3 regions of the Pseudoalteromonas sp. S4492 genome follow, and region 3 is predicted to be linked to each of the others. Evidence: predicted binding sites of a transcription regulator. Region 3 holds the regulator's gene; each other region holds the start of a gene.
What was found. The regulator sigma-54, encoded in region 3, starts transcription at its own class of promoters, with help from an activator protein. The targets are predictions, from matches to a motif close to GTTGGCACGNNNNTNGNNT.
Positions count from the first base shown of each region.

Region 1: the regulator sigma-54 is predicted to act here: its motif matches at 6,336-6,354, upstream of CWC28_RS07815 (YggN family protein).
Region 2: the regulator sigma-54 is predicted to act here: its motif matches at 2,682-2,700, upstream of flgB (flagellar basal body rod protein FlgB).

Region 1 is NZ_PNCP01000026.1:6,739-16,951, forward strand. Features, by position in the region: gene CWC28_RS07780 (MBL fold metallo-hydrolase) at 1-451, opposite strand, end outside; gene CWC28_RS07785 (DUF4124 domain-containing protein) at 520-1,020, opposite strand; tRNA gene CWC28_RS07790 (tRNA-Ser) at 1,129-1,221, opposite strand; tRNA gene CWC28_RS07795 (tRNA-Ser) at 1,275-1,365, opposite strand; gene CWC28_RS21915 (hypothetical protein) at 1,593-1,733, opposite strand; gene CWC28_RS07800 (diacylglycerol/lipid kinase family protein) at 2,058-2,906, shown strand; gene CWC28_RS07805 (DMT family transporter) at 2,961-3,890, opposite strand; gene CWC28_RS07810 (aminotransferase-like domain-containing protein) at 3,992-5,434, shown strand; gene CWC28_RS07815 (YggN family protein) at 5,500-6,300, opposite strand; gene CWC28_RS07820 (PA3496 family putative envelope integrity protein) at 6,692-6,880, shown strand; gene CWC28_RS07825 (glutathione peroxidase) at 6,933-7,415, opposite strand; gene CWC28_RS07830 (LysR family transcriptional regulator) at 7,483-8,349, opposite strand; gene CWC28_RS07835 (iron-containing alcohol dehydrogenase) at 8,512-9,666, shown strand; gene CWC28_RS07840 (AzlD domain-containing protein) at 9,663-9,962, opposite strand; gene CWC28_RS07845 (AzlC family ABC transporter permease) at 9,959-10,213, opposite strand, start outside.
Region 2 is NZ_PNCP01000004.1:14,112-24,324, reverse strand. Features, by position in the region: gene flgE (flagellar hook protein FlgE) at 1-1,053, opposite strand, end outside; gene CWC28_RS00780 (flagellar hook assembly protein FlgD) at 1,106-1,789, opposite strand; gene flgC (flagellar basal body rod protein FlgC) at 1,803-2,234, opposite strand; gene flgB (flagellar basal body rod protein FlgB) at 2,237-2,647, opposite strand; gene CWC28_RS00765 (CheR family methyltransferase) at 2,783-3,613, opposite strand; gene CWC28_RS00760 (chemotaxis protein) at 3,635-4,567, opposite strand; gene flgA (flagellar basal body P-ring formation chaperone FlgA) at 4,710-5,414, shown strand; gene flgM (flagellar biosynthesis anti-sigma factor FlgM) at 5,493-5,813, shown strand; gene flgN (flagellar protein FlgN) at 5,806-6,237, shown strand; gene CWC28_RS00740 (LPP20 family lipoprotein) at 6,368-6,826, opposite strand; gene CWC28_RS00735 (flagellar assembly protein FlgT) at 6,937-8,127, shown strand; gene CWC28_RS00730 (LysR substrate-binding domain-containing protein) at 8,110-9,009, opposite strand; gene CWC28_RS00725 (glutathione peroxidase) at 9,119-9,850, shown strand; gene CWC28_RS00720 (zinc-binding dehydrogenase) at 10,058-10,213, shown strand, end outside.
Region 3 is NZ_PNCP01000019.1:88,800-99,012, reverse strand. Features, by position in the region: gene CWC28_RS05990 (KpsF/GutQ family sugar-phosphate isomerase) at 1-711, shown strand, start outside; gene kdsC (3-deoxy-manno-octulosonate-8-phosphatase KdsC) at 715-1,266, shown strand; gene lptC (LPS export ABC transporter periplasmic protein LptC) at 1,263-1,817, shown strand; gene lptA (lipopolysaccharide transport periplasmic protein LptA) at 1,807-2,328, shown strand; gene lptB (LPS export ABC transporter ATP-binding protein) at 2,325-3,050, shown strand; gene CWC28_RS05965 (RNA polymerase factor sigma-54) at 3,166-4,662, shown strand; gene hpf (ribosome hibernation promoting factor) at 4,690-4,977, shown strand; gene ptsN (PTS IIA-like nitrogen regulatory protein PtsN) at 4,981-5,433, shown strand; gene rapZ (RNase adapter RapZ) at 5,434-6,279, shown strand; gene CWC28_RS05945 (HPr family phosphocarrier protein) at 6,293-6,565, shown strand; gene mgtE (magnesium transporter) at 6,777-8,135, shown strand; gene CWC28_RS05935 (YgiQ family radical SAM protein) at 8,214-10,213, opposite strand, start outside.

The DNA.
Region 1 (10,213 bases), on a different contig from region 3:
TATGACCTGGGCTATGCAGTGCTTGCCAATCGTCAAAACCCGGTAGGGTTGCATCTGTGGCAAGGTAATAATCTGCATCTAAATGGCGGCTGTACCAAAGATTGTGGCGTTTTTTATTTAACCTACCGGCGACCCACCAAGCCAAAGCGATATCGGTTAAATGCATTAAAAAACCAGCAATGCCTCTATACCATTGCCCAGGGGCGTTCGACGTAGCTATTTTGCCACCGCTTAACTTTCTTAATGCATGCGCTCCACCGGCATGATCGGGGTGCATATGGGTGACTACTATCAGTTTTAAGTCTGTGATGGGGCGCTTGAGTTGCTCGGTAATATAGTCAAATACAGTATTCACATCAGCACGGCAACACCCATCAAGCAGCATCAATTTATCTGGATATTCAACCAAATAGATATTTTGAATATAACCTTCGAGCGTGTGAATTTGCAAAACGATTGATCCCTAAACTTAATCAGCAAACCTGTTATATCATGTCTGACCAGTTTTGGTAAGCTAGACTAATTGGACTGGCTGTTTTGCTCAGTTAGCTGTTTCTTGCCTTCTTCTAACTGTGCTACCTGTTTTTCGAGGATGGTGATTTGGCTTTTATAATAAGCGTTAATACGCTCACTTTGTTTGCTGATAGCATCTTCAATAGAAGGCGCACCTAACCTGTTTGCGGCATCTTGCGTCATATTATTGAGTTTATCGATGCGTTCACTTTGTTGTTTTTGTAGTTCTTTGATTTCTAACTGAAGGCGGTCTATTTCGCGATCGGCTTTTTGAATTTTTAAATAATCCTCAACACTTAAGTCCGCAGGCTTTTGTGGTTTTTCCGGCTGCTCTGTGGCTGGGGGTTGGTTAGTTGCTGGTGGCGGTGCAATTTTCACGATTACTGCGTCTTTACCACAAGGCTGCTCTGTAAAGGTGGCAACCCCGTCAATCATGCACTTATAAATAGTGGCCTGACTGTTGGCGCTGGCAAATAGGGCAAGAGTAAAAAATGCAAAACGAAACATAGCATCACTTTGTGTAGCAAATAGATACTTAGCATGCATGAAATATAATGAAGTGTGCAAGGTTTCGGGCATAAAAAAACCGCTTAAAAGCGGTTTTTAATAATAAAATGGTGGAGAAGGAGGGATTCGAACCCTCGATAGAGCTACAAACCCTATACTCCCTTAGCAGGGGAGCGCCTTCGGCCACTCGGCCACCTCTCCAGCGCATAATTCTGATTGTAATTTGCTGAAATAAATCAACAAATAAAAATAAGTGGTGGAGAGATAGGGATTTGAACCCTAGAGGGGCTACAAACCCCTGCCGGTTTTCAAGACCGGTGCATTCGACCACTCTGCCATCTCTCCACATCGTGATGCGAGAATAATACTTAGCTGAATCGGCTGTGTAAATAGGAAAAAGTTTGTTTGCTTGTTTTTTGAGCGTAAAGAGGGGGTTTTTTGTAAAAAGGTTTAATTATTTGCTGTTTTTAACTTAAAAGAAGGGGGTTGGGGCAGTAAACGGAGGAGCTAAAGAAGGATCTTCGTTAGTGGTTGGGTGTTTACTGCACCGATAAAGTAACCATGGTTGGGGATTACTTGTGTTGTACTGCGCCGCCAAGAGCTAACTTTTTGCCGTAGCGATTTAGTTTTGCCAACATTTTTGCTTTGCGGTTTGTTGGTTTTACGGCAACATGAGCTGCAGCGTTTTGGTTTAATGTATTAATTGGGTTCATTACTTTGCTCCGGGTTGTGTTTGGTTGAAAACGTGAGTATTTTGCAACCAAACTGGACAAAAATAAAACGATAAAAATTGAGTCTATCGGATAACTTTTTCTAATCTGAAAGCCTTTTATTAACATGGGGTTAAGTTTTTAAATACACATTGCTCTGCATGCTTATGCAATTGCATTTGCGTTGAAGTGTAAGTAAATAAAGGTTTTTAGCTTTTGGTGTTTTTATTTATGCGTTTTTAGAGTGAGAAAGTGATTAATTATTCAGATTAATATAATTTGAACGAGCGTGGTGTTTTTGCCATGCAAGAAAAGAAGTAACCGTTGATGTTGATAATAATAAAGCCAAGTGACAAAAAAAATCATAAAAACAGTGTTGATTGGCTACTAAAAGAATGTAAAAAAAGACAGATTGAGCCTGAATTGTATTTAACCACAGGCAAGTTTGAGAATGATTGCGCTGATATTGCGCTTTTGGCTAATAACCAGACTCAAGTTGTGGTGATTGGTGGTGATGGGACGCTGCATTTAGCCGTTAATGCATTAATGACGAGTCGCTGTTCTATCGCGTTAATTCCAGCAGGCACAGGAAATGATTTTGCTCGTGGCTTTGCGTGTAAACAACAGGCTTGGTATGAAGCTGTTTTTAATAGCCGTACAGAATTAATCGATGTTGGACAAATCAATCAACGCTATTTTATTAATGTGGCGGGAATAGGTTTTGACGCTGAAGTCGTGACTAAACTAAATAAAGCCGGAAGTTTTAGCTCGTTTGGCTACACTTGGCAGGGCATCAAACAGCTATTTTCATTTCGGGCACGATCACTTCAGGGTGAGTTTAATGGTAAAGCACTCAACTACAGTAATTTAGCAACGATTTTTGCTAATCATCATTACTTTGGTGGTGGCTTAAAGATTGCCCCTCGGGCAAAGTTAAATGATGGTCAGCTTGATTGCTACTGCATGCCAGCTGGCGGTTTATTGAAAAACCTGCTCAGCTTTTTGTATTTACTGCTCGTAAAGCATCATAGTTTGCACGCGCTGGAATATACCCGTTTAACGACTGCCGAGATCACCTCGAAAGGACTGGCTATAGAAGCCGATGGTGAGCTCGTTGGTTTTACTCCGGCTAAAGTTAAGATTCACAAACAAGCACTTCGTTTTCATGTGCCATAAAAAAGCGCCGGCAAAATTTGCCAGCGCTTGGTGTTAGAGGCGACATAGTCACTTCTAACTGGGGATGGAGCTTTTTTGCTGTAGGTTACGTGCAGCAAAAAATGCTTTAATTTGTCGAGTTGGAGTTAGCACGATAGCATTTCCGAATAGCACCAAGCTAAATCCCATAAAGGTATTCGCTTGCCATTCGAATCCTTCAAATAAGGTGCTTAAAACCACTGCAACCAGCGGGAACAATACGATTACATAGCTTGCTCGCTCAGGGCCGATATTTTTAAGTAGCGCGAAGTAACAAGCAAATGCGATTACGGTACCAAATACTGCTAAATAGAAGAGCGATACCCAATAACTGGTTGGGGCATTCAATGTCAGCTCAACGTCGCTTACTAAAACATAAGCAGCTAGCCCTAAAGCGCTGTATAACATGCCCCAGGCATTGCCCTGAAGTACGCCAATATTACGCTGAGAGTTTCGAACGCTGACCATATTTCCCAATGAAGCCACAAAGGTCCCTGACAGCGCAAGTAGTAACCCGACCAACGCACCATTACTCAAGTCGAATTGCTGAATTTGTGGCCAAAACAAGCTGGCAATACCCATTACGCCAAGTAGTGCGCCAAAGTAAATTCGTTTTGCAATTGGCTTGGCGAAGAACAAGCGGGTGTTAATAATGTTCATTAATAGCAACATCGAAAAGGCAATTGAGGCCATTGCTGAGGTGAGATAATTCTGCGCCCAATACAGCACTAAATAATTTAAACCAAAGTTAAATAAAGCCAATAATGCAAAAAATCCGTGATCACGCAGTGAATATTGCATAGGGAGTTTTTTTACCAGCACAAAGGCCCACATTAAAATGGCTGCAATGGCAAAGCGATAAAATAAAGAGACCTCAACAGCGACATCACCCAGTTGAAACTCAATAGCTAGCCAAGTCGATCCCCAGATCAATACTGTAGCAAGGTAGAGAGCGGCGCTTTTCATAGTTAGTACCTAAAAATTGAAAGTATGTTCATTTTAGTTCGCTTCTGTATACTTAACATATACAGAAAACTAGAAATGCAACCTATACAGTTTGGTGGGCTATGTCACAAGTTATCAGTCGTAGTAACAGTGAGTTCTTATATCAACAAGTTATTCAGCTAGTTAGAGATCTTTGCTTGCAAGGCTCGTTATTACCGGGTGAAAAATTACCTTCGCTCAGAAAAATGGCTGATAAGCTCAACATTAGTATTCCAACGGTAAAGCAAGCGTATCAATTACTTGAAGGGCAAGGGCTGATCGAAGCCAGAGAAAAGTCAGGCTACTTTTTAAAGTCTTCACAGTTAAATCAGTCTCGTCCAAAGCGAGTTAGGCTCAGTCGAGAGCCGACCACAGTCAATAAGCAAGGCTTGATTGAGCAAGTCTACAGCGCTATCCATAAAGCTAATGTGGTGCCATTTGGTATCGCCAACCCTGTGGCCGCAGCTCCAACAGATAAAGCGCTGGCACGAACAATGCGCCGAGTAATGACACTGGCTGGCGCATCGGCAATTAATTACGGCCCAATGGATGGCTTTGCACCACTTAAAAAGCAACTCATTCATCGCTATCTGGACTTTGGTATTGGGGTTGATAGCGATGAATTAGTGATCACCAACGGTGCTCAAGAGGCACTGGCGATTGCCCTTAAGTGTGTCGCTAAACCCGGTGATGTTATTGCAATCGAGTCGCCTTGTTATTTTGGCATTATCGAGTTAATTGAAAGCTTAGGTTTAAAGGCACTGGAAATACCGCTGTGTCCTGATGAAGGAATATGGCTAGATGACTTGGCTCAAGCACTCGATGAGCATGATATAAAAGCCTGTGTGTTTTCTACCTCATTAAATAACCCTGTTGGCAGCTTTATGCCTGATGCCAAGCGTGAGCAATTAGTGGCACTTTTGGAGCAGCGCGACGTGGTGCTTATTGAAGATGATGTTTATGGCGACTTACATTTTACAGCCAAGCGTGCGACGCCTGCACAGGCCTATTCAAAAAAGGGCTTAGTGATCACCTGCGCGTCGTTTTCAAAAACAGCTGCCCCCAGTTACCGCATAGGTTGGATCATTGCCGGTAAGTTTGCAGAACAAGCAAGACGGCATAAACGCGCGCTTAGTTGCTCTGCGCCACTTATAAACCAGTGGACCTTGTATGAGTTTATAGCCAGCGGAGAGTACGACCGTAACATTCGTTTGCTTAGACAGCGCTTAAGCACCAACAAAGAGCGCATGATTTGGTGCCTGCAGCAATATATGCCAAATTGTGCGCGTATTAGTAACCCGCAAGGGGGCTGTGTTATCTGGGTTGATCTTGGTAGCCAATATGATGCGGTAAAGTTATTCCATTTGGCACTAGAGGCGGGGATCAGCATTACACCAGGGTTGATATTCTCAGCGGGTAAAAAGTACCGTAGCTGTTTTCGTTTAAGTTATGGCTTGCCTTGGTCTGAAAACTTAGAGCAGGCGATTAAAACGTTATCGCAACTGACTGTGCTGGCCAAAAAATAAAAAAGCGCAGAGCAAGCTCTGCGCGAAAGGACCAAGTTTTTGGTTCAGGGATGTTAATTCGTCAATTACTCTGCGTTCTGTTTGAAAGTAAATAGTTGGTACTCTCTTAGCTCTGGTACTAGCGCCACTAACTCTTGTTCTTTGTGAGCGATATCTGCAAAGCTGCCGCATAATGCATCTGCGCGCTCTTCCAGTTGAGCTGCCTGTGTTTCTACACGCGCTTCGATTTGTGCGCCCATGTTTTCCATACGTTGTTCAAATTCATCCATGTCGCCACCTGAGCCTAAAAGCTCAGAACCTAGCGCCACTAAAATACTGCCCATCGATTGCATCATGGCTGACTCGACTGCTGATTCGATTTGCTCATCAAATTGGTCTTCAAAGTTTTGGCCAAATTTTTCGAAATTTTGCTGACCCATGGTGAACGCACCTTGCTGATAGAAAGCGTTTTGCACTTCTACGCTGATATCGTCCATTAATTCTGAAATGTCGTTTAGGCCGTCAATATTGAAGGCTTTTGATACCTCTTCAATTGCTACGCCTGCGATTTTTACGCCATCAAGCGCAATATTTGCTACTTCAGGAAGTTGGCTGCGTAAGCTGTCTGAGTAATCTGCAATTGCTTGCTGTTGTGAAGCATCAAGCGATACGCTTTGACCATCGATATACAAAGTGTGCTGATCGATGATTTTCATCGTGCGATTATCGGCTGTGTATACTTCTAACTCGCTAGGTGTGATGCGTACATCATTTTTAAATTCAACATCACATTGCTCACCGCTGAATGAAATATTTGTATCATTATCGTTATGAGCCATTGCGCTGGTAGCGATAAATAAAGAACTTACTAACAATAACTTTTTCATTTTTTTCTTTCCTGTTTGAAATGACACAAATACATAATCAATTAAGATGCCAAAGTTAATAATTTCATATATTTCAAATTGTTGTGTTGTTTTGGCTGTTTTTACCAAAGTGATGAAAATAAAGTTTTAACCACTTTTTAGTCAAATTCACTAAAAAATATACATGCATAAATGTGTTTTATCGAAACGATAAAAAACTCTCACTTTTCAGAAATCGAATTTAGCGCTATTTATTCACAATATTGACATATGGCCTATTTAGCATGGGTGTATGGCTTTATTTTGGTGGTTTTTTAGATACTAAATTACTACTGAGCTTTTTAATCTTTGCCAATTCATCGAGCAAATTTTAATCTCCTGAATTGGTCTCAAACACTTTATGGAGTGGGTTGTGGGTAAGACATTTAGTTATGACGCGCTAGATGACGATTTTGTTGAAGACGAGTACGAAATGGTCGGGCGTAATCAACACGACAAGAAAAAGCAACGCGTTAAGAAGAAGTTGGAAGACTATCTTGAACAAAAACGCTTGCGTAGAAACTTAGGCGATGACGACTTTGACGAGTACTTGAACGACTAAGCATAAATTTAGATAAAGAGGCAATTTGCCTCTTTATTGCTTTAAGACATTGTTACTTGCTAAGTGCAGTAACAATGTCTGACTCGAGCTGCTCAGGTTTTGTTAGTGGCGCATATCGCTTAATGGCTTTGCCGTCTTTACCAATTAAAAACTTGGTGAAGTTCCATTTTATTTTGCGGGTAATAAAGCCCGGCAACTCTGATTTTAGGTATCTAAAGACAGGGTGAGCATGTTCGCCATTCACATCGACTTTGCTCATCATTAAAAAGCTAACGCCATAGTTAATAAGGCAGCCTTCTTTAATTTCCTTCGCATCCCCAGGCTCTTGTTTACCAAATTGGTTACAAGGAAAGCCAATTATTACTAAGCCTTGCTCTTGATATTTTTCATGCAGTGTTTGTAAGCCTTCATATTGTGGAGTGAAGCCACATTTACTTGCAGTGTTTACAACAAGTACGACCTTGTTTTCAAAATCAGAAAAGTCAACGGTTTGGCCTTGTAGGCTGGTAGCAGAGAGTTGGTGAAATTCGCTCATAGTGATAACTTTTTATTATTGTTGCAGTGATTCTAACGTGCTTGGCATTTTTCTAAAAGGGTAAATTTTAATCAGCAAATGCATTGGTTAAGTGTTCTATTAGTAAACGTACACGAAACGGTAATAGATCTTTTCTTGGGTAGACTAACCAAGATGCATTATCACCAACCTGAAACTCATCCAGAATACTAACCAATTGGCCATTTTTTAAGTAAGGCTCCACAATATCTAACGCTAAGTGGGCGATGCCAACTCCAGCTACAGCAGCATTTAAAATTGCCTGTGGGTGGTTACTGCGCCAATTACCATCAATACGAACTTCTTTGATTTCTTCGTCAATATTAAATCGCCAACGTTTTCGCATGGTTATTAAGCAATTATGTTCAGCCAGATCGTAAGGTGTTTTGAGGGGAGTGTGGTTGGCTAAATATTCTGGGCTAGCAACAAGTGTCATAGCACGCTTACATAACGGGCGGGCAATTAAGTTCGAGTCTTGCATCCTGCCAAAGCGGATAGCTAAGTCAAAGCCTTCTTCAACTAAATTGACGTTGCGGCTATTAAAGTCGAGATCGACTTCTACCTCAGGATAACGCTTTACGAACTCAGCCACTTTCGGTGCAACTTGGTTTGCCACGAACTCGCCTGCTCCTGTGATGCGAATTAGCCCTTTGGGTTGACGTTGTTCACCTTGTAATTGATTGTTTGCATCGATTAACTCTTGGCGAATTGCTTTTAATTTTACTGCGTATTCACGGCCTGCATCGGTAAGACTTATTTTGCGAGTGGTGCGTTGAAATAACACCGAGCCTAAACGGTTTTCAAGTTGTTGTATTTGCCGACTAATATGTGAAGTTGATACTTCCATAGCCTTTGCTGCATGAGTAAAGCTGCCGTGCTCTACAACATATAAAAATTCCTCTAAGCCTTGCCACATTATCTTGTACCCTAGAATGCCTCAGTAAATTAATAGCAGTTTAGGTCGTTTATTGTTGCATGTCTGCAAAAGTGATTATCTATTTGCTGGCTTTATCCCTATATAAAAACAACTACAATAGTCGAGTCACTGATTAATACTCACAAATATAAGGGAGTAAGCATGTTAAATTTTAGCTTTGAAAATCCAACCAAAATTCATTTTGGTGAGCAACAAATTAAAGAAATTCAAAATGAGATCCCAAAAAATGCCAAGGTGCTTGTTACTTATGGTGGCGGCAGCATCAAGAAAAACGGTGTTTATGATCAAGTTAAAGCCGCATTAAGTGAGCATACTTGGTTTGAATTTGCGGGTATTGAGCCAAACCCAAGTTACCAAACATGTATGAAAGCGGTAGAGCTGGTTAAAGAGCAGCAAATTGACTATATCTTAGCTGTAGGCGGTGGTTCAGTGGTGGATGGTAGTAAATTTATTGCCGCTGCGGCAGAATTTACTGGCGAACCATGGGATATTTTAGCAAAAGGCGCTGAAGTTAAATCTGCAGTAGCACTTGGCGTTGTACTGACATTACCTGCAACTGGCTCAGAATCAAACACGTTCAGTGTTGTATCAAACTTAGAAACTCAAGACAAACTGCCGTTTGCCAGTGAGTTTGTGCGTCCTCGTTTTGCAGTTCTTGATCCTGCAGTGACATTCTCATTACCTGAGCGTCAGGTAACGAATGGTATTGTGGATGCGTTTGTGCACACGATGGAGCAATACTTAACATATGATGTGGGTGCCAAATTACAAGACCGCTTTGCTGAGGGGATTTTAATGACCCTTATCGAAGAAGGGCCAAAAGCATTTTCTGAGCCTGATAACTATCAAGTGCGTGCGAATATAATGTGGTCAGCAACTATGGCATTAAATGGTTTGATTGGTGCAGGTGTACCACAAGACTGGGCAACCCACATGATTGGCCACGAAATGACTGCGGTGTATGGCTTGGACCACGCACAAACATTAGCGATTGTATTACCGCGTATGATGGCAGAGCAAAAAGACACGAAGCGTGGCAAGCTATTACAATACGCAGAGCGAGTGTTAGGTCTTGATATCAGCGATGAAGATGCGGCGATTGATAACGCCATTGCTGCAACAGAAGCATTTTTCCATAGTGTTAAAATGCCAACTCGTTTAAGCGATTATAAGCTAGATGAAAGTGTTGCAGATAAACTTGTTGCGCAGCTTGAGCGCCATGGTATGACGGCGCTTGGTGAGCGTGAGCAAGTTACACTTGAAAAAAGCCGCGCGATTTTACTAGCGAGCGTTTAACTTAAGATTATAAATAATCCCATCCCTGCCAGTGTTGTGTAGTATATGTTGTGCGTCTTATAAGCCACGATAACAGATACGATAGCAGCACTTAGGTAGGGATTTTGCCAATCTAGATTTATCCCTTCGTCATTAATAAACACAATGGGCACCCAAATTGCGGTGAGTACTGCTGGGGCGCTAAAACTTAAGAATTGCTGCATTTTGGGGCCGACTTTAAACGGTAATGCACGGTGCAAAAATAAGTAACGTGTGAAGAAGGTGATACACGCCATTAATAAAATGGTGGTCATCATTGTGTATGCTCCTCTTTTGCCTGCCAGCGACTAATTAGGTAACCCACTGTCATAGCGATAAGAGCCGCAGTGACAAGCCAAAGTTGAAAGCCCTGATTTTTTAATAGCGTTGCAACAACGCCAGCGGTGATCACAGTAGCCAGTGTTGCAAGGTTCTTTACACCCGGAATAACTAAAGCAATAAACGTGGCTGCGATGGCGAAATCAAGCCCTAGGTGTGTTAAATCGGGGAGGAGGCTTCCTGCGACAAT
Region 2 (10,213 bases), on a different contig from region 3:
TTTACCATCAGAGCCGATATCAATACCCGATAGACGACCTACCGTCGCACCGTCTTGCTCAAGTGCTTTCACTTCAAAGTTACTTGCATATTGAGTTGGTACTTTATTCGCTGTTGCCGCTTCATCACGCCAGTTCATTGTTACATCATCTGGGAAGCTCGCACCATTAGAAAGTAAATCAGATAGACCTGTTGCAGCACCGGCACCATTTGGTAGGGTTAAAGGATTAAAAGTTGTATCTGTATTTGCTACACCATCCGTGCTAAGTGGTAAACCGCTCGCATCAAATTGGAATGTAGTTAATGGAGTATAAGGTGTTGTTGTTTGCTCTACACCACTAGAGTCAAATGGCTTTTCATCAAGTGTTGCATACACTTCCCACTCATTCTCATTACCTGTAGTCGCTGAGTCAGTTTTCACAAAGAAGAATTGTAAAATATGTGGCTCACCTAATGAATCATATACAGTTGTCGACGTTGAACTGTTGTAAGTCGCACTTGTTTCAGGATCAAATGGTGTCACTGTTGGCGCAGAGGCACGCGAATCAAGGTTAAATGATGAGTAAACATTCGTCGTTGCACGCGGTGAACCTGAAGCATCAGGAATTTGTAGTGCAGATGAAGTACTTAAACTAACAGAGGTTGTATCACCGGTTGCTTCATCAACAGGGAAACCTTGTAAGTAATTGCCGCTCGCATCAACAATAAAGTTATCTTTATTAAGTTTGAACGCACCAGCACGCGTATAAGTAAAGTCTTGTGCACCTAAGTCATTAGCCATTGCGAAGTAACCTTCACCCGTAATCGCTAAATCTAAAGAGTTATTTGTGAATGATAACGAACCTTGGTGGAATTGCTGTGCCACCATGGTTGTTCTTACACCGTCACCATTTTTTGTTTTACCAGAGCTAAATACTGATGATGCGTACACATCAGCAAACTCTGCACGAGACTCTTTGAAGCCCGTAGTATTCACGTTCGCAATGTTATTTGCGGTAACGTCTAAATCTTTTTGCGCGGCTGCTAAACCTGTTAATGCAATATTGAAGCTCATAACTCACCTCTAACCTATCTCTTAGCCTAAGCTAACCCAAACCTTTTTTTACTTATGCGATTTCAGCTATATCAGTCAGCCTAACCGCACCCTCTTTTGTATTTACGATAATGCCGCTGCTACCATTGATATTGACACTTTCAATATTTTTAAAGGTCGCCATTGGCAGGCTGCTGTAGTCACCATTTACATAGCCTTCAGCACTGATGTCATACTCACCTTCAGGGAGTACATTGCCATCGTTATCTTTGCCATCCCACTCAAAACGCAGTGCACCTGCTGACTGAGAGCCTAAATCAATGGTGCGTACTAACTGGCCTGATGAATCTGTAATTCTCAGCGTCAGTGTTTCAACCGCTGTTTCTGCAACCACCGAGCCTTTTGCTGCATTTTCACCATCAAAATCAATGGTGTCAGATTCAAGCAGTGCTTGTTTTCCCACAAGTGTTGAAGCTTGTAATGCAGAGTTCGATGTCATTGACGCAGTGAGTGAATCAAACTTTTCATTTAAGTTTGAAATACCTTCAGCCATAGTGAAGTTCGTCATTTGCGCAATCATTTGATCGTTATCTGCTGGATTACTCGGATCCTGGAACGACAACTGCTGTGTTAACAACGAAAAGAAATCTTCCTGAGAAAGCGTGTTGTTGTCTTCTTCAGTTGTTTGCGTATTGCTTTGATTCCAACGCAAGCTATCCAAATAGGATGATGATGCAGAGCTGATGTCGTTACTCATAACTTATCCTCGATTACCGTTGTCCTAACAACAGTGTTTTACTTAACATTTGCTTAGCTGCATCAGCAACTTGCACATTTGTTTGGTAAGAGCGAGAGGCAGAAATCATATTTGCCATTTCTTCTACGACATTAACGTTAGGTTTGTAGATATAACCGTTTTCATCCGCACTTGGGTGGTTCGGGTTATATTCAATTTGTAGTGGCTTATCGCTCTCTACAATGCCTAACACTTTAACGCCTACAGAAGAGCCCTGAGGATTGCTTTGTGATGATGACGCTTTAGTCAACTCAGCGGCAAAAACAGGATGGCGCGCTCGGTACGTTTTGTCTTGGCTAGAACTAATCGTATTCGCATTCGAGATATTACTGGCTGTGGTATTTAGGCGAACATTTTGCGCGGTCATACCGGTTGCTGAAATATCAAAAACATTATACAAACTCATGATTAAGCTCCTTGACTACCGAGGGCTTTTTTAAGGCCTGAAATTTTACTACTCATAAATTGCAGGCTTGCCTGATACTCTAATGAGTTTTGTACATACAAGTTTCGTTCCACTTGTATATCAACAGAGTTACCATCACCTGTATCTGCTTGATTTGGCGTACGAAACATTTCTGCACTACCAACAAAACGACTGCCTCCGGCAATATGTTTTGCATCGGTTCGAACCATGCTGTTGCCGCCCTGTTGGTTGCTTTTTGCCGCTTTTAATGCCGAGGCAAAATCGATATCTTTCGCTTTGTAGCCCGGCGTATCAGCATTAGCGATATTTGTCGCTAATAACTCAGCGCGTTGTGAACGGATCAACATCGCATGAGGATGAACACCAAATGCTTTATCAAAACTGATAGCCATAACCATCTCCAAAAAATTGACTCTACAGGGGATAATGCAAAAGGTAAGCCAAAAATAAAGAGTGATTTTTAATTATATAAGATGTTGAAAAATAAGTTTATTTAGCAACCTAAGAACTAGGTTGCTAAGGAGAGTTTACTTTTTCTGATAGATGATACCCGGGTTACAACGAACCATATCAAAGCTATCACTTAAGCCCGCCATTGACTCTGACGCACCTAAAAACAGGTAGCCTTTTGGGTTTAAAGCTTGCGCAAACTGTGCAATGATTTTCGCTTTTACTTCCGGTGAGAAGTAAATCAACACATTGCGGCAGAATATAATGTCAAACTTGCCCATTAAAGCGTATGAATCCAATAAGTTTAAATGTCTAAAGCTGACCATTTTTCTTATTGGGTCAATAACCTGAGCCATTCCATTGCCGCTGTCTTTAAAGAATTTTTGACGTCTTTCCATCGACAGACCGCGAGCAAGTGCCAAGGCGTCATACTCAGCATTTTTACACATATCAAGCATGGTATTAGAAATATCAGTGCCAATTATTTGCGCACCCATTTTTAATACTCCCGGATTTTTAGACTGAAACTCGGCAACCGACATGGCAATTGAATACGGCTCTTGCCCTGATGAACTTGCCGCTGACCATATTTTAAGTGGCCTACGCACATCTTTAAGCTCAGGAAACAGCTTAGTTTTCAATAATTCAAACGGGTATTGATCACGAAACCAAAGCGTTTCATTGGTGGTCATCGCATCAACCACAGCGGCACGAAGCTGCCTCTCGTGAGGACTTAAAGTTTTACTTACCAACTGTGATAATGACTCAACATTAAAGCGAGCCATCAGCGGTGCAAGACGACTTTTAACTAAATACAGTTTGTTGTCACCAAGCACGATGCCACATTGTTGCTCTAAGAAAGAGCGGAATTGATCGTATTCGCTTTGTTGTAAATGCTTATTTTCCAAAGTAATACCACCTATAAATAATTAATCACAATGAACCCACTTTTTCACAGCTGTTGCTAATTCATCTGGGTTAAATTTTGCAATAAAATCATCGGCACCTACTTTTTCGATCATTGCTTGGTTAAATACCCCACTTAGAGAGGTATGCAAGATCACATGTAAAGGTGATAATTTTGGATCTGCTTTGATTTCGGCGGTCAGTGTATAACCATCCATTTCTGGCATTTCTACATCTGATATCAATAAGCCAACGCGCTCAGTGATATCATTTTTACAATCCAGCTGAGCAATCTCGCGTAAACGTAGTAATGCTTCTTTACCGTTTTTAGCAAGCTCAGTTTGCACACCTAACGGTTCAAGCGCTCGTTTCACTTGATTTCGAGCGACCGCAGAGTCATCTGCAATAAAGACGATACGCTCACCTAAATCACGCTGAATTTCGCCATCACCAACAACCTCAGCACTCACTTCGGTGTTCACTGGGCAAATTTCATTTAAGATTTTTTCAACGTCAAGAATTTCAACTAACTCGTTCTCAATTTCTGTGACTGCTGTTAGGTATGAATAACGACCAGCACCTGATGGTGGCGGCATTATTTTTTCCCAGTTCATATTAACGATACGTTCAACACCGCCAACTAAGAAACCTTGCACTGAACGGTTATACTCGGCAATGATGATAAAACTGTCTTTAATGTTTTCGATTGCAGGGCCACCCACAGCCATCGATAAATCAATCACTGAGATAGTCTGACCACGGATATGCGCAACACCACGAATGTACGCATTTGATTTTGGCATGTTAGTAAGTGGTGGGCATTGCAGAACCTCTCTTACTTTAAACACGTTGATACCAAAGCGTTGTCGCCCTCTGAGTTTGAATAATAGTAATTCAAGGCGGTTTTGCCCAACCAACTGAGTACGCTGGTTAACTGAGTCTAAAATGCCTGCCATTTCAATCTCCTAAAGATAAACAATCAGAGCTGGAACAATAATTGCCTTCTTTGTGTTAAAGCTACATAAGGTTACGAAGCGTCTGTTTTTTGACGCAAAATATTTATACCTTGTTTTCAACAATAAGCATAGTCGAAACAATATGAGTTTGTTAAAAAAAAGCCGAAGATACAGTGTTTTTTATTTTCTTACTAGCCTGTTGTTTGCAACACAACTACAGGCTGAAGTTTATAATAACGAGCAACTTCAACAAATCGCTGTCGATTTTGTTAGTGAACAGCTCCCTGATCTGGACACCACACCGCAAATTAGTGCTTTACCATTAGATGGTCGCATTCCAGAGAGACTGTGTGAGTCACCAATAAACAAAGAGTTACCGACAGAGCCTCCTTTTAATCGGCAGGTAACTGTACAACTTAAGTGCCAAGACTTAAATAGTTGGACCCAATACGTTCACGTTCGCATTATAGAGCTCGAACCTGTGGTTGTTGTTACCACTAATTTAGCACGTGGCGAGGTTATTCGAGCAGAGCACTTGCGCCTAGAAATGAAACCTAAACAATTTGTCAGAACGCAATATGTACAAGATGAGACTATACTCATTGGTAGTCGCAGTAAGCGCAATTTACGTGATGGCACACCTATTGTTATGAGCCAGGTTTGTATGGTTTGTAAAGGCGATAACGTTACTATTTATGCTTCGTTAGGCGGTTTGAGAATTAAAACCACTGGAATTGCTTTAGAAGATGGTACGTTAGACGAATTAGTACGTGTAAAAAACAAAAAATCAGGTAAAGTATTAAATGCACGTGTGGATGGGGTCGAGTCTGTACAAGTAAATATTTAATTTTTTATATTTATGCTAAAGTATCCGCTGTGCCCGCCGATATAAAGGCATATGTTGGGTAATGTATAGGTCAAAATTATGGTAAGCAATGTCAATAATGGTCAACAACAAACTTCTGTGTTGACAAATACCAAGCAAAAAAAGCTTGATTTACAAAAAGATAATGCTAATGCAGCCGCTGCGAAATCGGCCGCACCAAAAGCAAGTGCAGATTCTGTGAGCTTAACTCCTCAAGCTAGACAGCTTAAATCTTTGCAAGAAAAAGCTGAGCAGTCATCAGGCTTCGACAGCAACAAAGTTGCTGAGCTGAAAAAAGCAATCAGTGAAGGTAAATACCAAATTGATGCTGAAAAACTAGCGAAGAACATCGCCGCATTCGAGTTTGATGTGTATGGCTGATCATAATCATTTAATTGCTAGCAAACTAACACAACAAGTTTCGTGCTTGGAGTCTATTGCTGCGCTTTTAGATGATGAACTGACAGCCATTGCTGCAAAGCGTGGCGAAGGATTAAAGAGTATTGCCCAACAAAAAATCTCTTTGCTCCAGCAAATTCAAACAATTGATAAAGACGTCCAAAAACTTGTTGCACACAACGAATCGCAAGATGACGAAGTAAGTGCACTTATCAAACAAGTAAACACCCTACTGACTAGCTGCAAAAAGAAAAACGATGTAAACGCCCATGCGGCTCATCAAGCACAGCTAAGTGTCAAGCAACTTAAAGATATTTTAATTGGCGCTCCATCATCGATGACCTACGACCAAGGTGGCAGCGTAATTCAAGGCGATAAGAAAATCGTACACAACTTGAAAGCCTAAATGTCATTTCCATTAAAAAAGCGCGACAACTAATGAGTTATCGCGCTTTTTTAATGATAGCAGAATTTGCTGAACTTATGCTTTGAACTTACGTTGCAAGCCAATAGGTTACAGCTAGACTAAGTTGCACCTAATAATACGTTACTTTTTTCACTTGGCGTGGCTTTACTTCACCAATGTATAAGTCGTGTACTCGTTTCATATCAAGCTGTAATTCAGTTGCGTAGGTATCCCCTACTGCGTAGGTTTTAATAACCTGCGCCCCTTTGATCACACCTTGTACTTGGCTTTGTAATTGATCGTTATGAGCAACACTGTTTTGTACTGTGGTGCCTGCGGAAATTTTTTGCCCGTAAACTTGCTCAGCAAGCTCGCGATACGCTTCAAGCTTTGAGGCTTTAATCGCAAGTAAAGTACGCTGCGATTCATTGCTACCTGGTTGAGCACTAATTGGCGCATACCCCACCGCTTTAAGCACTGGGTAGCTATCTGGCTCAATGTAAGTGTATTCTACATGTTTATCAAAAATACTACTGCAGCCGGTTAGTGCTGCGCAGGCAACCAGCCCACCGAATAGAAGTGCTCGCATAATTTGCTTCCGCTTAAAACTCTTTGGCTACAAATATGCACGTTTAATGCCACTGTGGTACAGTCCTTGCTCATTTAGGTTATTCATTGGTTTTAATGCTAGGTGTCAGCATGAAAAATAAAACAATAGCCAGCTTAAAAGGTCTTGGCTTAGCCTTTACAATTTTGTTTTCTAACAATAGCTTAGCTCAGTGGTTTGAGTCTACAGGCCATGCGGTAGTGAAAAATGGCGATACAAGCCAAGCCAAATCTGCCGCTATTAAAGATGCCATAACTCAGGCTTTAGTGTTTTCTGGCGCTCGTGTGAGCTCTGTTCAGACTCTAGTTGACGGGGTTTTGACACAAGATCAACTGAAAATAAGCAGCCACGGTGAAATCCAAAAAATAGAATTGATCAGCGAAGACCGCCATAACGACACCTATGCCATCACGCTTCGCCTCGATATTTTTGCTCAAGCTGAAGAATGCCCAGCAAACCAATACACCAAATTTATTGCCGTAACACAAAGCCAACTTGCCAATCGCGAGCAAGCGCGTATGGGCCAAATTTTTGACGTAAATAAAGCCATCAGTGAGCACTTATATGCCAGCTTAGGTAATACCCAAATGGCGGCTAAACCGACAGCCTATTACAATATGCCGCTGCGAGTAGACCATTTTTTCACTCAGCAATACGATTACAGTAATGCGCTACTTGAGGAGATCACTAGCCGCAGTAATTCGCAATATGTATTACTGAGCCGTATTCGTGATTTATCGGTTAATCATAAGATCAACAATGACTATGCATTTTGGCAAGATGATAGTTTCAAGCGTGCGTACAAAGTGGATTATGTATTATTTGATGGCACCACTTACGAAAAACTTTGGCAGAAAAGCTATCAAACAGAAGGCATTTGGCCATACAAAAAAACCGAGATCATCGATGTTTACAGCGACCGATTTTGGGCAACCGATTATGGCCAAGCTATTAGTGATATAAACCAAACCCTAACCTATGACTTACAAGCCGCCATGGCCTGCTTGCCCACGCAAGGTAAGATACTGCATATCGAAAACGATAGACTGATCATTAACCTAGGGAAGGCTCACGGCCTTGAACAGGGAGAGGTTTTAAACATTGCGCATCATAACTACTTAACGGATGCACAGGGTAATAAACTCCCCCATAAAATCACTACACTTAATCAAGTAAAAGTGACTCAGCTTTATCAGCAATCAGCAGTGGCCATGAGTATTGATAAGCAACCACTGCCTAATATTCAAATAAACGATATTGTTGAATTAGCTGCTAGCAAGTAAATGAGCTTGTAAGCCTTCATGAGCATTTAGCCAACGGGCTAATTGCTCTACACCGGCTATGTGCGGGTAATGCTTGCGTGTTGCAATAACAACTTGGCGTTGCTGGTTTGGTGAGATAGCTAAATACTTCACCCCTTCACGTGGTGTGCATGCCAGCTTAGGAACAAAAGTTACCCCATCATCCATTGCCACCAGCGCGAGTAAGGTTTCTATACTATTTCCTTTATATTGGTTCGAAACTTCAACCCCAGCAGAAAAGCAAAATTGCTCGGCTTGCTCTTTAAAACAATGCCCTTCGTTTAACATTAATAAATCACATTCATGCAATTGAGCTAAAGCAACTTCAGCGTGTTTTGCTAAAGCATGCTGCTCAGAGACTGCGACTAAAAAGTCTTCTTTATAAAGTGGCGACACATGATACGGTGCCAAGCCCGCCACATCTGCAACAATTGCAATATCAATCTCACCATTATCCAGCGCCACCAGCGTTTGCGCTGTTTGCATTTCAATAAATGAAAACTGGGTTTCACTAAAGGCCTGCTTCATCGAGGTTAGGAGTGTTGGCAGTAAATAAGGTGCAATAGTTGGAATAATACCCACATTTATTTTCCCTTTTAGAGGGTCGTGTGAGCTTGCGGCAATTTCTTTCAGCACTTGAGTTTGTTCTAGGATCAGCGTGATTTGTTTAAGTAATTGCTCACCTTGCACAGTCAACGTAACCTGTTTTGTAGAACGGTCAAAAATGATCACTCCCAGCTCTTGTTCAAGCTTTTTAACTTGCCCACTCAGTGTCGGCTGGCTGACATAACAGGCATCGGCTGCTTTTCTGAAGTGCTTATATTGTGCCACCGCTTTTACATATTCGAAGTCTTTTAAATTCATACCACACCACCAATAGCTTTTACCTATCATACTAATACAAACAAACGATTGGAGCTATCATAAATTAAATCGCATAATGGCAATCAACAAATCAAGAGGAATTAAAACAATGTTAAACAATATCGAAGGCCAAAAAGTACCAAACGTTACATTCGCAACACGTGTAGACGAGCAGTGGAAATCAATAACCACTGACGAAATTTTTAAAGGTAAGACGGTTGTGCTGTTTGCATTACCTGGCGCATTTACACCAACTTGCTCATCAACTCATTTACCACGTTATAACGAGCTAGCTGCTGTATTTAAACAAAACGGTGTTGATGAGATTGTTTGTATTTCTGTAAACGATACGTTTGTAATGAATGCGTGGGCACAAAACCAAGAAGCGCAAAATATTACCCTATTGCCAGACGGCAACGGCGAATTTACTGACGGCATGGGTATGCTAGTCGATAAAAACGACTTAGGTTTTGGTAAGCGTAGCTGGCGCTATTCTATGCTTGTAAAAGATGGCGTTATCGAAAAAATGTTTATTGAGCCGCAAAAGCCAGGCGACCCATTCGAGGTGTCGGATGCAGATACCATGCTTGATTACATCAACCCTGCGCAAGTAAAACCAGAATCAGTGAGCATTATTACCAAACCTAATTGCCCATTCTGTACAAAAGCTAAAGCGCTACTAGATGCAAAAGGGTATGTGTATGAAGAAATCGTATTAGGTCAAAACGCATCATTAACGAGTTTAAAAGCGATTTCAGGTCGTGAAACAGTGCCGCAAGTATTCATTGGCGGTGAGCACATTGGTGGCTCTGACGATTTAGAAAAGCACTTTGCAGCTTAAAGAAAGGGAGCCTTGTTGCTCCCTTTTGTATTTTTGGCCAATTATTAAAAGCGCCTCAACTTAATAACCCTTAGCCCCTGTATAAGCCTCTCATTGGCGCAATTTGTTCTATTTCTGTCGTAAAAAGTCAAGATATTCACTAGCACTATGACTTAGTGTAGAGAATACCGATGAAGGACTTCCTTCACATTCACAGAGGACACACATATGAGCCAAATGAATTCTGTTGCCATGCAAAATGGCAAGCTGCATGTAAAACAAATTGATATCCCTACTCCTGGACCCGGTCAAGTACTGGTAAAAAGCCTAGCGTGCGGTATTTGCGGTTCAGATATTCATATTACCCGCCACACCAGCGATGTA
Region 3 (10,213 bases):
ATCACTCGCGATGATGTGGTGATGTGTATTTCAAACTCAGGTGAGACCAGCGAAGTACTTAGCATTATTCCTGTTATTAAGCGCATTGGCGCAAAGATGATTTCATTAACAGGCAACCCTGATTCAACTATGGCCAAACTGTCTGATGTACATGTATGCATCAAAGTTAGCCAAGAAGCGTGTCCATTAGGTCTAGCACCAACCGCAAGTACTACAGCAACGTTAGTAATGGGTGATGCAATGGCGGTTGCGCTACTTGAAACCCGTGGTTTCACTGCCGACGATTTTGCGCTTTCACACCCTGGTGGTAGCTTAGGTAAGCGTTTATTACTGACATTGAATGATGTCATGCACGCGGGCGATGCCACGCCGATTGTTAGCGAAACACAAAGCATTAAAGATGCACTCATTGAAATGTCTGCCAAAGGCCTTGGTATGACAGCGGTGATTGGTGCGGATGAAAAGTTAGCCGGATTATTCACTGATGGTGACTTACGCCGAATTTTAGAGCAACGTATTGATATTCATAGTACGGCAATTAGCCAAGTAATGACTCGTTCATGCACAACTGCGCGCCCAGATATGCTTGCAGCAGAGGCTTTAAACATTATGGAACGTAAGCGTATCAATGGTTTAATTGTGGTGGATCAAAGCAATACGCCAATTGGTGCCCTTAATATGCAAGACTTATTAAAAGCAGGAGTTCTTTAAGCAATGACATTCGCTGAGCTATACCAGCCACTTAGCCCTGATGTAAGTCAGCGCGCACAAAAAGTAAAATTGCTAATCTGCGATATAGATGGTGTGTTTTCTGATGGTCGCATTTATTTAGGCAATGATGGCGAAGAACTGAAAGCGTTCAATACAAAAGATGGCTTTGGCATCAAAGCGCTTATTAATAGTGGTTTTGACGTCGCGGTGATTACTGGCCGCCATTCACAAATAGTTCAGCAGCGAATGACTAGCCTAACAGTTCAGCACATTTATCAGGGACAAGAAGATAAGCTGATTGCTTATCAAGAGTTAAAAGATAAACTGGCGCTGACAGATGAACAAATTGCCTATATTGGTGATGATGGTCCAGACTTACCAGTAATGGAAAAAGTGGGGTTTGCTGTTGCTGTAAACGATGCACACCCGCTTATTAAAAAGCTGGCTCATTACACCACGTTATTACCGGGTGGCTTTGGAGCCGTGCGTGAATTAACTGATTTACTGATGTTAGAAAACGGCAAGCCGTTAACTAGCGATGGAACCAGCGCATGAATATAGCCCGTATTTTACTGAGTATTGTTTTTGTTTGTTGCATGGTGTGGTTATGGTACCCGTACTTTAATCAATCAACAGACGCAATAAGTAGTGAAGACGAGATCATAGCATCGCCTGATTATACAGCCGTTGCCTTAAAGCAAACTGCGTATGACGAACAAGGCAAAATTAGTCATAAGGTGGCGGCCGCCAAAATGGAGTTGTATCAACAATTAGGGTTTACCTTTTTTGAACAACCAATTTTTACGATTTATGGCGACCAGCAGGTATGGCAAGTAAAAGCCAAAGAAGCCACTTTATACGAAAACGATCAGCTGATTTTTGAAGGGGATGTGGTTGCTAAAAACTTAACCCACAACGGCATGATCGAAGATATTAAAGCTGAAAACATTAATGTCGACATTGATAAAATGACCATGTTTTCTAAGCAACCTGTGACGCTAACAGGACCGAATTTAAAGATTACCGGGAAAGGCTTAAAAGCCGATCTAAAAACCGAAATTGTTGAGTTAACTAACCATACACGAACCATATACTATGACCAATAAACTTAAGAAACTACTCCTGATCCCAAGCTTATTGATCGCGTTTTCAGGCGCGGCTGCTGAGCAAACTGGCGCACAAATTAGCATTAGCTCAGACCGCCAAGTTGGTAAACTAAAAGATGGCGTTGGCATATTCGAAGGTAACGTAGAGATCGTGCATGGTAATCGTCGTATTACAGCTGAGCGTCTTGAAGCACACGGTGGAGACACCGAAGGCACTGTCGAATTAATTATCGCGACAGGTAATCCTGCTTATTTCGAAGAAAAGCAAGCTGATGGCACCGTAATGAGCGCCAGTGCACAAGAAGTACGTTACGATGTTGCGAAACGCTTCTTAACACTCAATGGCGAAGCTGAAGTCACTCAATCGGGTCAAAAAGTAACGGCCAAAAGCATTACCTACGATATGGCTCAACAGCTGATCAGCGCAGAAAAAGACGAAAACTCAACAGATCGCGTACACACGATCCTCGTTCCAGTTGAAAACAAAAAAGATAACAAAGGCCAACCATGAGCACATTAAAAGCAGAGCTTTTAGCTAAGAGCTACAAAGGCCGCCAAGTGGTTAAAAATGTAGGCCTTGAAGTTGAAGCTGGCAGCATTGTTGGTTTACTTGGTCCAAATGGCGCAGGTAAAACGACAACCTTCTATATGATTGTAGGCTTAGTACCTAGCGACAAAGGTAAAATCAGCATTGATGATAACGACATTACGCTTTTACCAATGCATAGCCGCGCACGTTTAGGTATTGGTTATCTGCCGCAAGAGTCGTCAATTTTTAGAAAGTTGACGGTTTATCAAAACTTGATGGCAATTTTAGAAACCCGTAAAGATCTAAATAAAACCACCCGCGAAGAAACGCTAAACAGCTTACTCGACGAATTTAGCATTCAACATATCCGTGACAGCCAAGGTATGGCGCTGTCAGGTGGCGAACGTCGCCGCGTTGAAATTGCTCGCGCATTAGCCGCAAATCCTAAATTTATCCTTTTAGATGAGCCTTTTGCTGGTGTTGATCCAATTTCAGTGTTAGATATAAAGAAAATTATTGAGCACCTAAAAAACCGCGGTATTGGGGTACTCATTACTGACCATAATGTTAGAGAAACCCTTGATGTTTGTGAAAAAGCCTACATTGTTTCTCATGGGGAGCTAATTGCATCAGGCACACCTGAGCACGTATTAGCTGACCAAACTGTACGTGATGTATATCTAGGCGAGCAATTCAGGCTGTAACCATTACGCCACCGACTAGAGCATCTGCTAGACTTATAACAATGACAATAAATCGATAATTTTTTAACTGTCACAGCACAGTCATCGATAACTTAAAAAGGATTGTTAGGGATACATGAGGCAATCATTACAGCTGCGCATGGGCCAGCAACTTACAATGACTCCACAACTGCAACAAGCGATTCGTTTGTTGCAGCTCAGTACATTGGATCTCCAGCAAGAAATTCAAGAAGCGCTTGATAGTAATCCCCTACTTGAAGTGGAAGAGGCTGATTACAACGAAGAAAGTATCGGTAAGAATGAGCAAAAAGCTGAATCTGACGATATGCAACTAAGCGCGTCTGCAGAAGAAGCACCTAGCGAATACGAGCAAGAAAGCAGTGACGCCCTCAATAAAGACACCGTAAGTGATGACTTAGCAATGGACGTCACGTGGGACGAGTACATGAGTGCTGCCCCATCAACATCATCAGGACCTATGCCTGAAGATGAGTCTATTTACCAAGGCGCATCAACTGAAACCCTACAAGAATACCTAATGTGGCAATTACAGCTCACGCCATTTAGCCCAACTGACGAAGCGATTGCCGTAGCCATAGTAGAAGCCATAGACGACTCAGGTATTTTAACGATCAGCTGTGAAGATATTGTCGAAAGCTTTAATCAAAATAACGATGAAGAAGAAATCGAACTTGATGAAGTTGAAGCGGTCTTAAAAAGAATACAATTATTCGATCCTGTTGGTATTGGCGCGCGCAGTTTACAAGAATGCCTGTGTATTCAGCTTCGTCAATTTGACGCTAGCACACCATATTTAGCTGAAACTAAAATGGTTTTATCTGAGCATATCGAATTATTAGCGAGTCGCGACTATCGCACTTTGATGAAAAAGACTAAGCTTAAAGAAAATGAGCTTAAAGAAGTGATGACGCTTATTCACAGCTTAAATCCTAAGCCTGCGGATAGCATAGTACGCGAAGAGTCTGAGTACGTTATACCTGATGTATCAGTGAAAAAAGTAAAAGGTCGCTGGGTGGTTGAGTTAAACCCAGATTGTATGCCAAAGATTAGAGTAAACAGCCAATATGCGGCTATGTCTCGCTCAGTAAAATCGAGTAGCGACAGCCAATTTATTCGCTCTCACTTACAAGAAGCAAAGTGGTTTATTAAGAGCTTAGAAAGCCGTAACGATACGTTATTAAAAGTAACCAACTGTATCGTTCAACAACAACAAGCTTTCTTTGAGCACGGCCCTGAAGCGATGAAGCCGATGGTGCTAAATGATGTTGCTGAAATGGTCGAAATGCATGAATCGACAATTTCACGTGTAACAACGCAAAAATATATGCATACCCCGAGGGGTATTTTTGAGTTGAAATATTTCTTCTCAAGCCATGTCAGCACCGAAAATGGTGGTGAGTGTTCTTCTACGGCAATACGCGCTTTAATCAAGAAGTTAGTGGCCGCAGAAAACTCAGCTAAACCATTGAGTGATAGTAAAATTGCAGATATATTGGCTGAGCAAGGAATTAAAGTAGCTAGACGTACAATTGCAAAATATCGTGAGTCTCTAGCAATACCTCCGTCTAATCAGCGCAAGAGTTTGATTTAGACGTTTTACATAGAAGGAAAAATGCTTATGCAACTAAATTTAACTGGTCGTCATGTAGAAATCACTGATTCATTAAGAGACTATGTAAACACCAAGTTTGCGAAACTAGAAAGGCATTTTGACCATATAAATAATGTTCATGTCATTCTAGATGTAGAAAAATTAAGCCAAAAAGCAGAAGCAACTTTACATGTAAACGGAGGCGAATTGTTCGCTTCTACAGAACATCAAGATATGTACGCAGCCATTGACTCACTGATCGATAAGCTTGATCGCCAAGTCATTAAACACAAAGAGAAATTAGCTCGACATTAAATTATGAAACTAAGTTCACTTACTAACCAGGACTGCAGCAAAGCTGCGGTCCTTTTTAATAGCAAAAAAAGAATTCTTGAATATATCAGCGAACTGGCCCACCAGCAGCTTCCTCATTTATCGCAACAAGATATCCTAGATGCTTTGCTCAACCGAGAAAAACTAGGCAGCACCGGCATCGGTCGCGGTATTGCTATTCCCCATGGTCGAATGAGCGGTGCCGATGAACCCCATGCGTTTATCATAGTGAGTGAATCACCCATCAATTTTGATGCTATTGATAACCGCCCGGTTGATATATTTGTGGCACTCATCGTACCAGATGGTGACTGTCAGCTTCACCTAAAGACCTTATCAACAATTGCTGATAGACTTAAAGATAAAGAATTTTGTAAACAGTTACGCAGTGCTACAACCGATCAGCAACTGTTTCAGGTCATATCAGCAGAGGCATAAATGGAATTAATCATTATCAGCGGTCGCTCAGGCTCAGGTAAATCGGTCGCTTTACGAGTACTTGAAGACTTAGGCTATTATTGCGTTGATAATATTCCAGTGAATTTGCTGCCTTCACTCGTACGTAGCGTATCTGATAATTACGATAAAATAGCAGTCAGTATCGACGTACGTAACTTACCGAAAGAGCAGCAAGAATTTAATGATATTCTTGAATACCTACCAGGGTTTGCAAACCCAACGCTATTTTACTTAGATAGTGATGATCAAACCCTGATAAAGCGCTTTTCAGAAACACGCCGCTTACATCCATTATCGATTGATTCTTTGCCACTCGATCTTGCTATTAAACAAGAAAAAATATTGCTCGATGTGCTGATCACCCGCGCTGATTTTATGATTGACACCACCGATTTGAGTGTTCATCAGTTAGCTGAATCAATTCGCGAAAAGATCTTAGGTAAAAAAGATAAAAAGCTGATTATTACTTTTATGTCGTTTGGCTTTAAGCACGGTATACCAAAAGAAGCTGACTACGTATTTGATGCACGCTTTTTACCTAATCCACACTGGGAGCCAGATTTAAAGCCGCTAACAGGCCTTGATCAACCAGTAAAAGATTATCTTGCGAGCCACAGCATAGTGCAAAAGTTCACATGGCAAATACAGACCTTTGTGCAAACATGGTTGCCACATTTAGAGCGCAATAACCGCAGTTACCTAACTATTGCAATTGGTTGTACCGGTGGCCAACACCGCTCTGTTTATTTAGCGCAAACAATTGGTGAAAGCTTTGCGAAAAGCCATGCCAATGTAAAAATTCGTCACCGTGAACAAGACATTTAATTAGGCACCTAGAATGCACGCTGAAGATACTTTTTTAATTCAAAATAAACTTGGTTTACATGCTCGTGCTGCCACTGTTTTGGCGCAATTAGCGCTGCAATTTGATGCCAAAATTACCCTTTATCAAGACGATAAAGAAGCCGAAGGCGACAGCGTGTTAGCGTTAATGCTACTTGAAAGCAGCCAAGGTAAAGAAGTTCGCGTTGTATGCGAAGGCCCGGATGCTGATGCCGCATTAACGGCAATTGGCGAATTAATTGCGCAACGCTTTCACGAGCAAGAATAGCATTTGCTAAGCCTTCGGGGTTTACGGTAAACTTAATTCGGATATTTAAAATTCCCTTTAAATATCCTACTTTTATATCGCTCGCTTCTCTAAATTACAAAACTCTTAATAAATTTATCGCAGTGCGACGATATCTCTGCAAATACACCACAAAGCAACTATGCTGTATTTGCTTAGCCTATTTAAACTTTTTTCAGTTGTAAGGACGCCAATGCCAGAAGCCTTTGAACAAGATTACCCACTACAACAACTCAAACAAGTGACCAAGTCACTCAATAGTGGTCAATTTGTTCAAGTGCGCGGTATGTTAGCTAAAACGGCGCCTTGTGATACAGCCCTTTTACTTGAATCTTCTCCTCATAAAATTCGTCGTATGCTTTGGCAACTGGTTGACCCAGATGTCCGCGGTGATGTTCTAGAAGAACTGTCTGAAGATGTACGTCTTGGCATTATTGCCCAGATGGAGCCTGAGCACATCGCTGCAGCCACAGAAGACATGGACGACGATGACTTAGGTGAAGTCCTACGTAGTCTTCCTGATACCGTATATCAAGACGTTGTCAGTGCCATGGACTCGCAAGATAGAGAGAGAGCAACGCAAGCACTTTCTTATCAAGAGCGCTCAGCCGGTGCCTTGATGAACAGCGATACGGTAACCATTCGTCCAGATGTTACCCTCGATGTAGTATTACGCTATTTACGCTTAAGGGGCGAATTACCAGAGGGCACTGATGATCTGTACGTGGTAGATAAGCATAATTGCTTTTTAGGGGCGCTCTCGTTAACCACCCTACTCACTAATTCATCCGATAAAGTTGTCAGAGACTTAATGGATGAAGATTGTGAGTCAATTCCAATTTCGATGGATGAAAGTGATGTCGCGCAACTGTTCGAACGACACAACTGGATTTCAGCCCCTGTTGTTGATGATAACGCCCACTTGCTTGGTCGTATTACCATCGATGATATCGTTGACGTAATCCGTGAAGATGCAGAGCACAGTATGCTAAGCCTCGCGGGTCTAGACGATGAAGAAGATACCTTTGCGCCAGTACTAAAGAGTTCGCAGCGTCGCTCTATTTGGCTTGGGGTTAACTTATTAACCGCATTGCTAGCAGCCATTGTGGCAAGCTTTTTTGAAAACACCTTAGCAATTTTACCTATTTTGGCGGTGCTAAACGGTATCGTCCCTTCAATGGGAGGTGTTGCGGGCAGCCAAACCCTGACACTGGTTATTCGTGGTATAGCCGTAGGTCATATCAACCAAACTAACCAACGCTTCTTACTACTTAAAGAGTTAGCAATTGGTGCGCTTAATGGTGTTATTTGGTCAGTCTTAATTGCTGGCGTGGTTGCTCTATGGCAATGGGACTTTAAGCTCGGTGCGGTCTTAGCGTTTGCAATGTTTATGAACCTTGTCGCAGCCGGTATTGCAGGTGCGAGTATTCCGCTAATCCTCAAAAAAATGAAAATAGACCCAGCCCTTGCCGGGAGTGTAGTGCTGACAACCGTCACTGATATTGTTGGTATCTTTGCCTTTTTAGGCACCGCAACTTGGTTATTGATCTAATACCAATTCGCAATACTACTTAATTAAGCGAATTGGTATAAATAAAAACGGCCCTTAAAGGGCCGTATTTGTTTCTATTTACTTTGCACGCTGCTTATTTTTACCCACTCTAGGTTTCGTGTTGGCCTTTTTAAATTGGCTAAACCCGGTGTGACGCGTCAGTGCCGCACGGCCTTTTCCACCTTTACCCTGCGCCGCTTTTTCATTACGGCCTTCTTCAGGTACCAAGCAGTTTGGCCCTTTACCAATGAGGTTTGCTTTGCCCATCTTTTTCAGCGCTTCGCGGATCATCGGCCAGCCAGCTGGATCGTGGTAGCGTAAAATCGCTTTGTGTAAGCGACGCTGACGCGCACCTTTTGGTACTGGAACTTGTTCAGTATTGTTTTTAATATTGCGCAACGAGTTCATCTCTGTGTGATAAATCGTTGTTGCATTAGCCATCGGCGATGGATAAAAGTTTTGTACTTGATCAAGTTTAAAGTCATGAGCCTTTAGCCACAGCGCCATGTTCACCATGTCTTCGTCTTTTGTTCCTGGGTGAGCAGAAATAAAATACGGGATCAAATACTGCTTTTTACCCGCTTCTTTTGAGTATTTATCAAATAGCTCTTTAAACTTATCGTAAGCACCCATGCCCGGCTTCATCATCTTAGATAATGGTCCATCTTCAGTATGCTCAGGGGCAATTTTTAAGTACCCGCCTACGTGATGGGTAACCAACTCTTTAACGTAGCGTGGATCTTCAACGGCTAAGTCATAGCGTACGCCAGACGCGATCAAAATTTTCTTCACACCTTTTACATCACGGGCTTTTTTATAAAGCTCAATGGTTGGAGTGTGATCCGTGTCCATATGCTTACAGATATCAGGATAAACACATGATAAACGACGACACGTGCTCTCTGCCTTTTTGCTCTTACAGCGTAACTTATACATATTCGCTGTCGGTCCGCCTAAGTCAGAGATAACACCTGTAAATCCCGGCACCTTGTCACGAATTTGCTCAATTTCATCAATAATTGATTGCTCAGAACGGCTTTGAATAATGCGTCCTTCGTGTTCTGTAATCGAACAGAAAGAACAACCACCAAAGCAACCACGCATGATGTTCACCGAGGTTTTAATCATTTCATAGGCTGGGATTTTTTCATCACCGTAACTTGGGTGCGGAATGCGCTGATAAGGCAAACCAAATACGCCATCCATTTCTTCGGTTTCAAGTGGAAATGCTGGCGGGTTAACCCAAATAGAACGGTCGCCATGACGTTGAAATAACGCACGTGCACAACCTGGGTTTGTTTCTTGGTGCAAAATACGCGAGGCATGAGCATAAAGCGGTTTATTCACGCTTACTTGCTCATACGCTGGTAGCTTAACGTAGGTCTTTTCCCAAGGCTTTGGGCGCGCAGGCTGAATAGTGATTGGCTTAGCCGCCTCAGCACTTAAATCGATTCCCGCTTGTTTAAATTCAGACTTACTACAACCCACATCATCTGCGCCATATGGGTTTGGAATTGGATCAATTTTGCCGATTTTATCAATTGCAGTTGAGTCACTTCCACGCCAACCCGGTAATGGCTCCTTACGAATAACCGCGGTACCACGAATATCTTGGATTGTCTCAACCGACTCACCCGCAGCAATACGATGAGCGACTTCAACAAGTGGGCGCTCAGCGTTTCCGTAAATTAAAATGTCAGCTTTGGCATCAAACAACACACTTCGGCGTACTTTTTCTTGCCAATAATCATAATGAGCAATACGGCGTAAACTCGCCTCAATTCCACCAATAATCAGCGGCACATCTTTATAAGCTTCACGACAGCGTTGGCTATATACAACCACCGCACGGTCTGGACGTTTACCACCTATATTACCCGGTGTGTAAGCATCATCATGACGCATACGCTTTTCAGCAGTATAACGGTTGATCATCGAGTCCATATTACCCGCTGTAACACCAAAGAATAAGTTAGGCTTACCTAACGCCATAAAGGCATCTTTTGAGTTCCAATCAGGCTGCGCAATAATACCCACACGAAACCCCTGTGATTCAAGCATACGACCAATCACAGCCA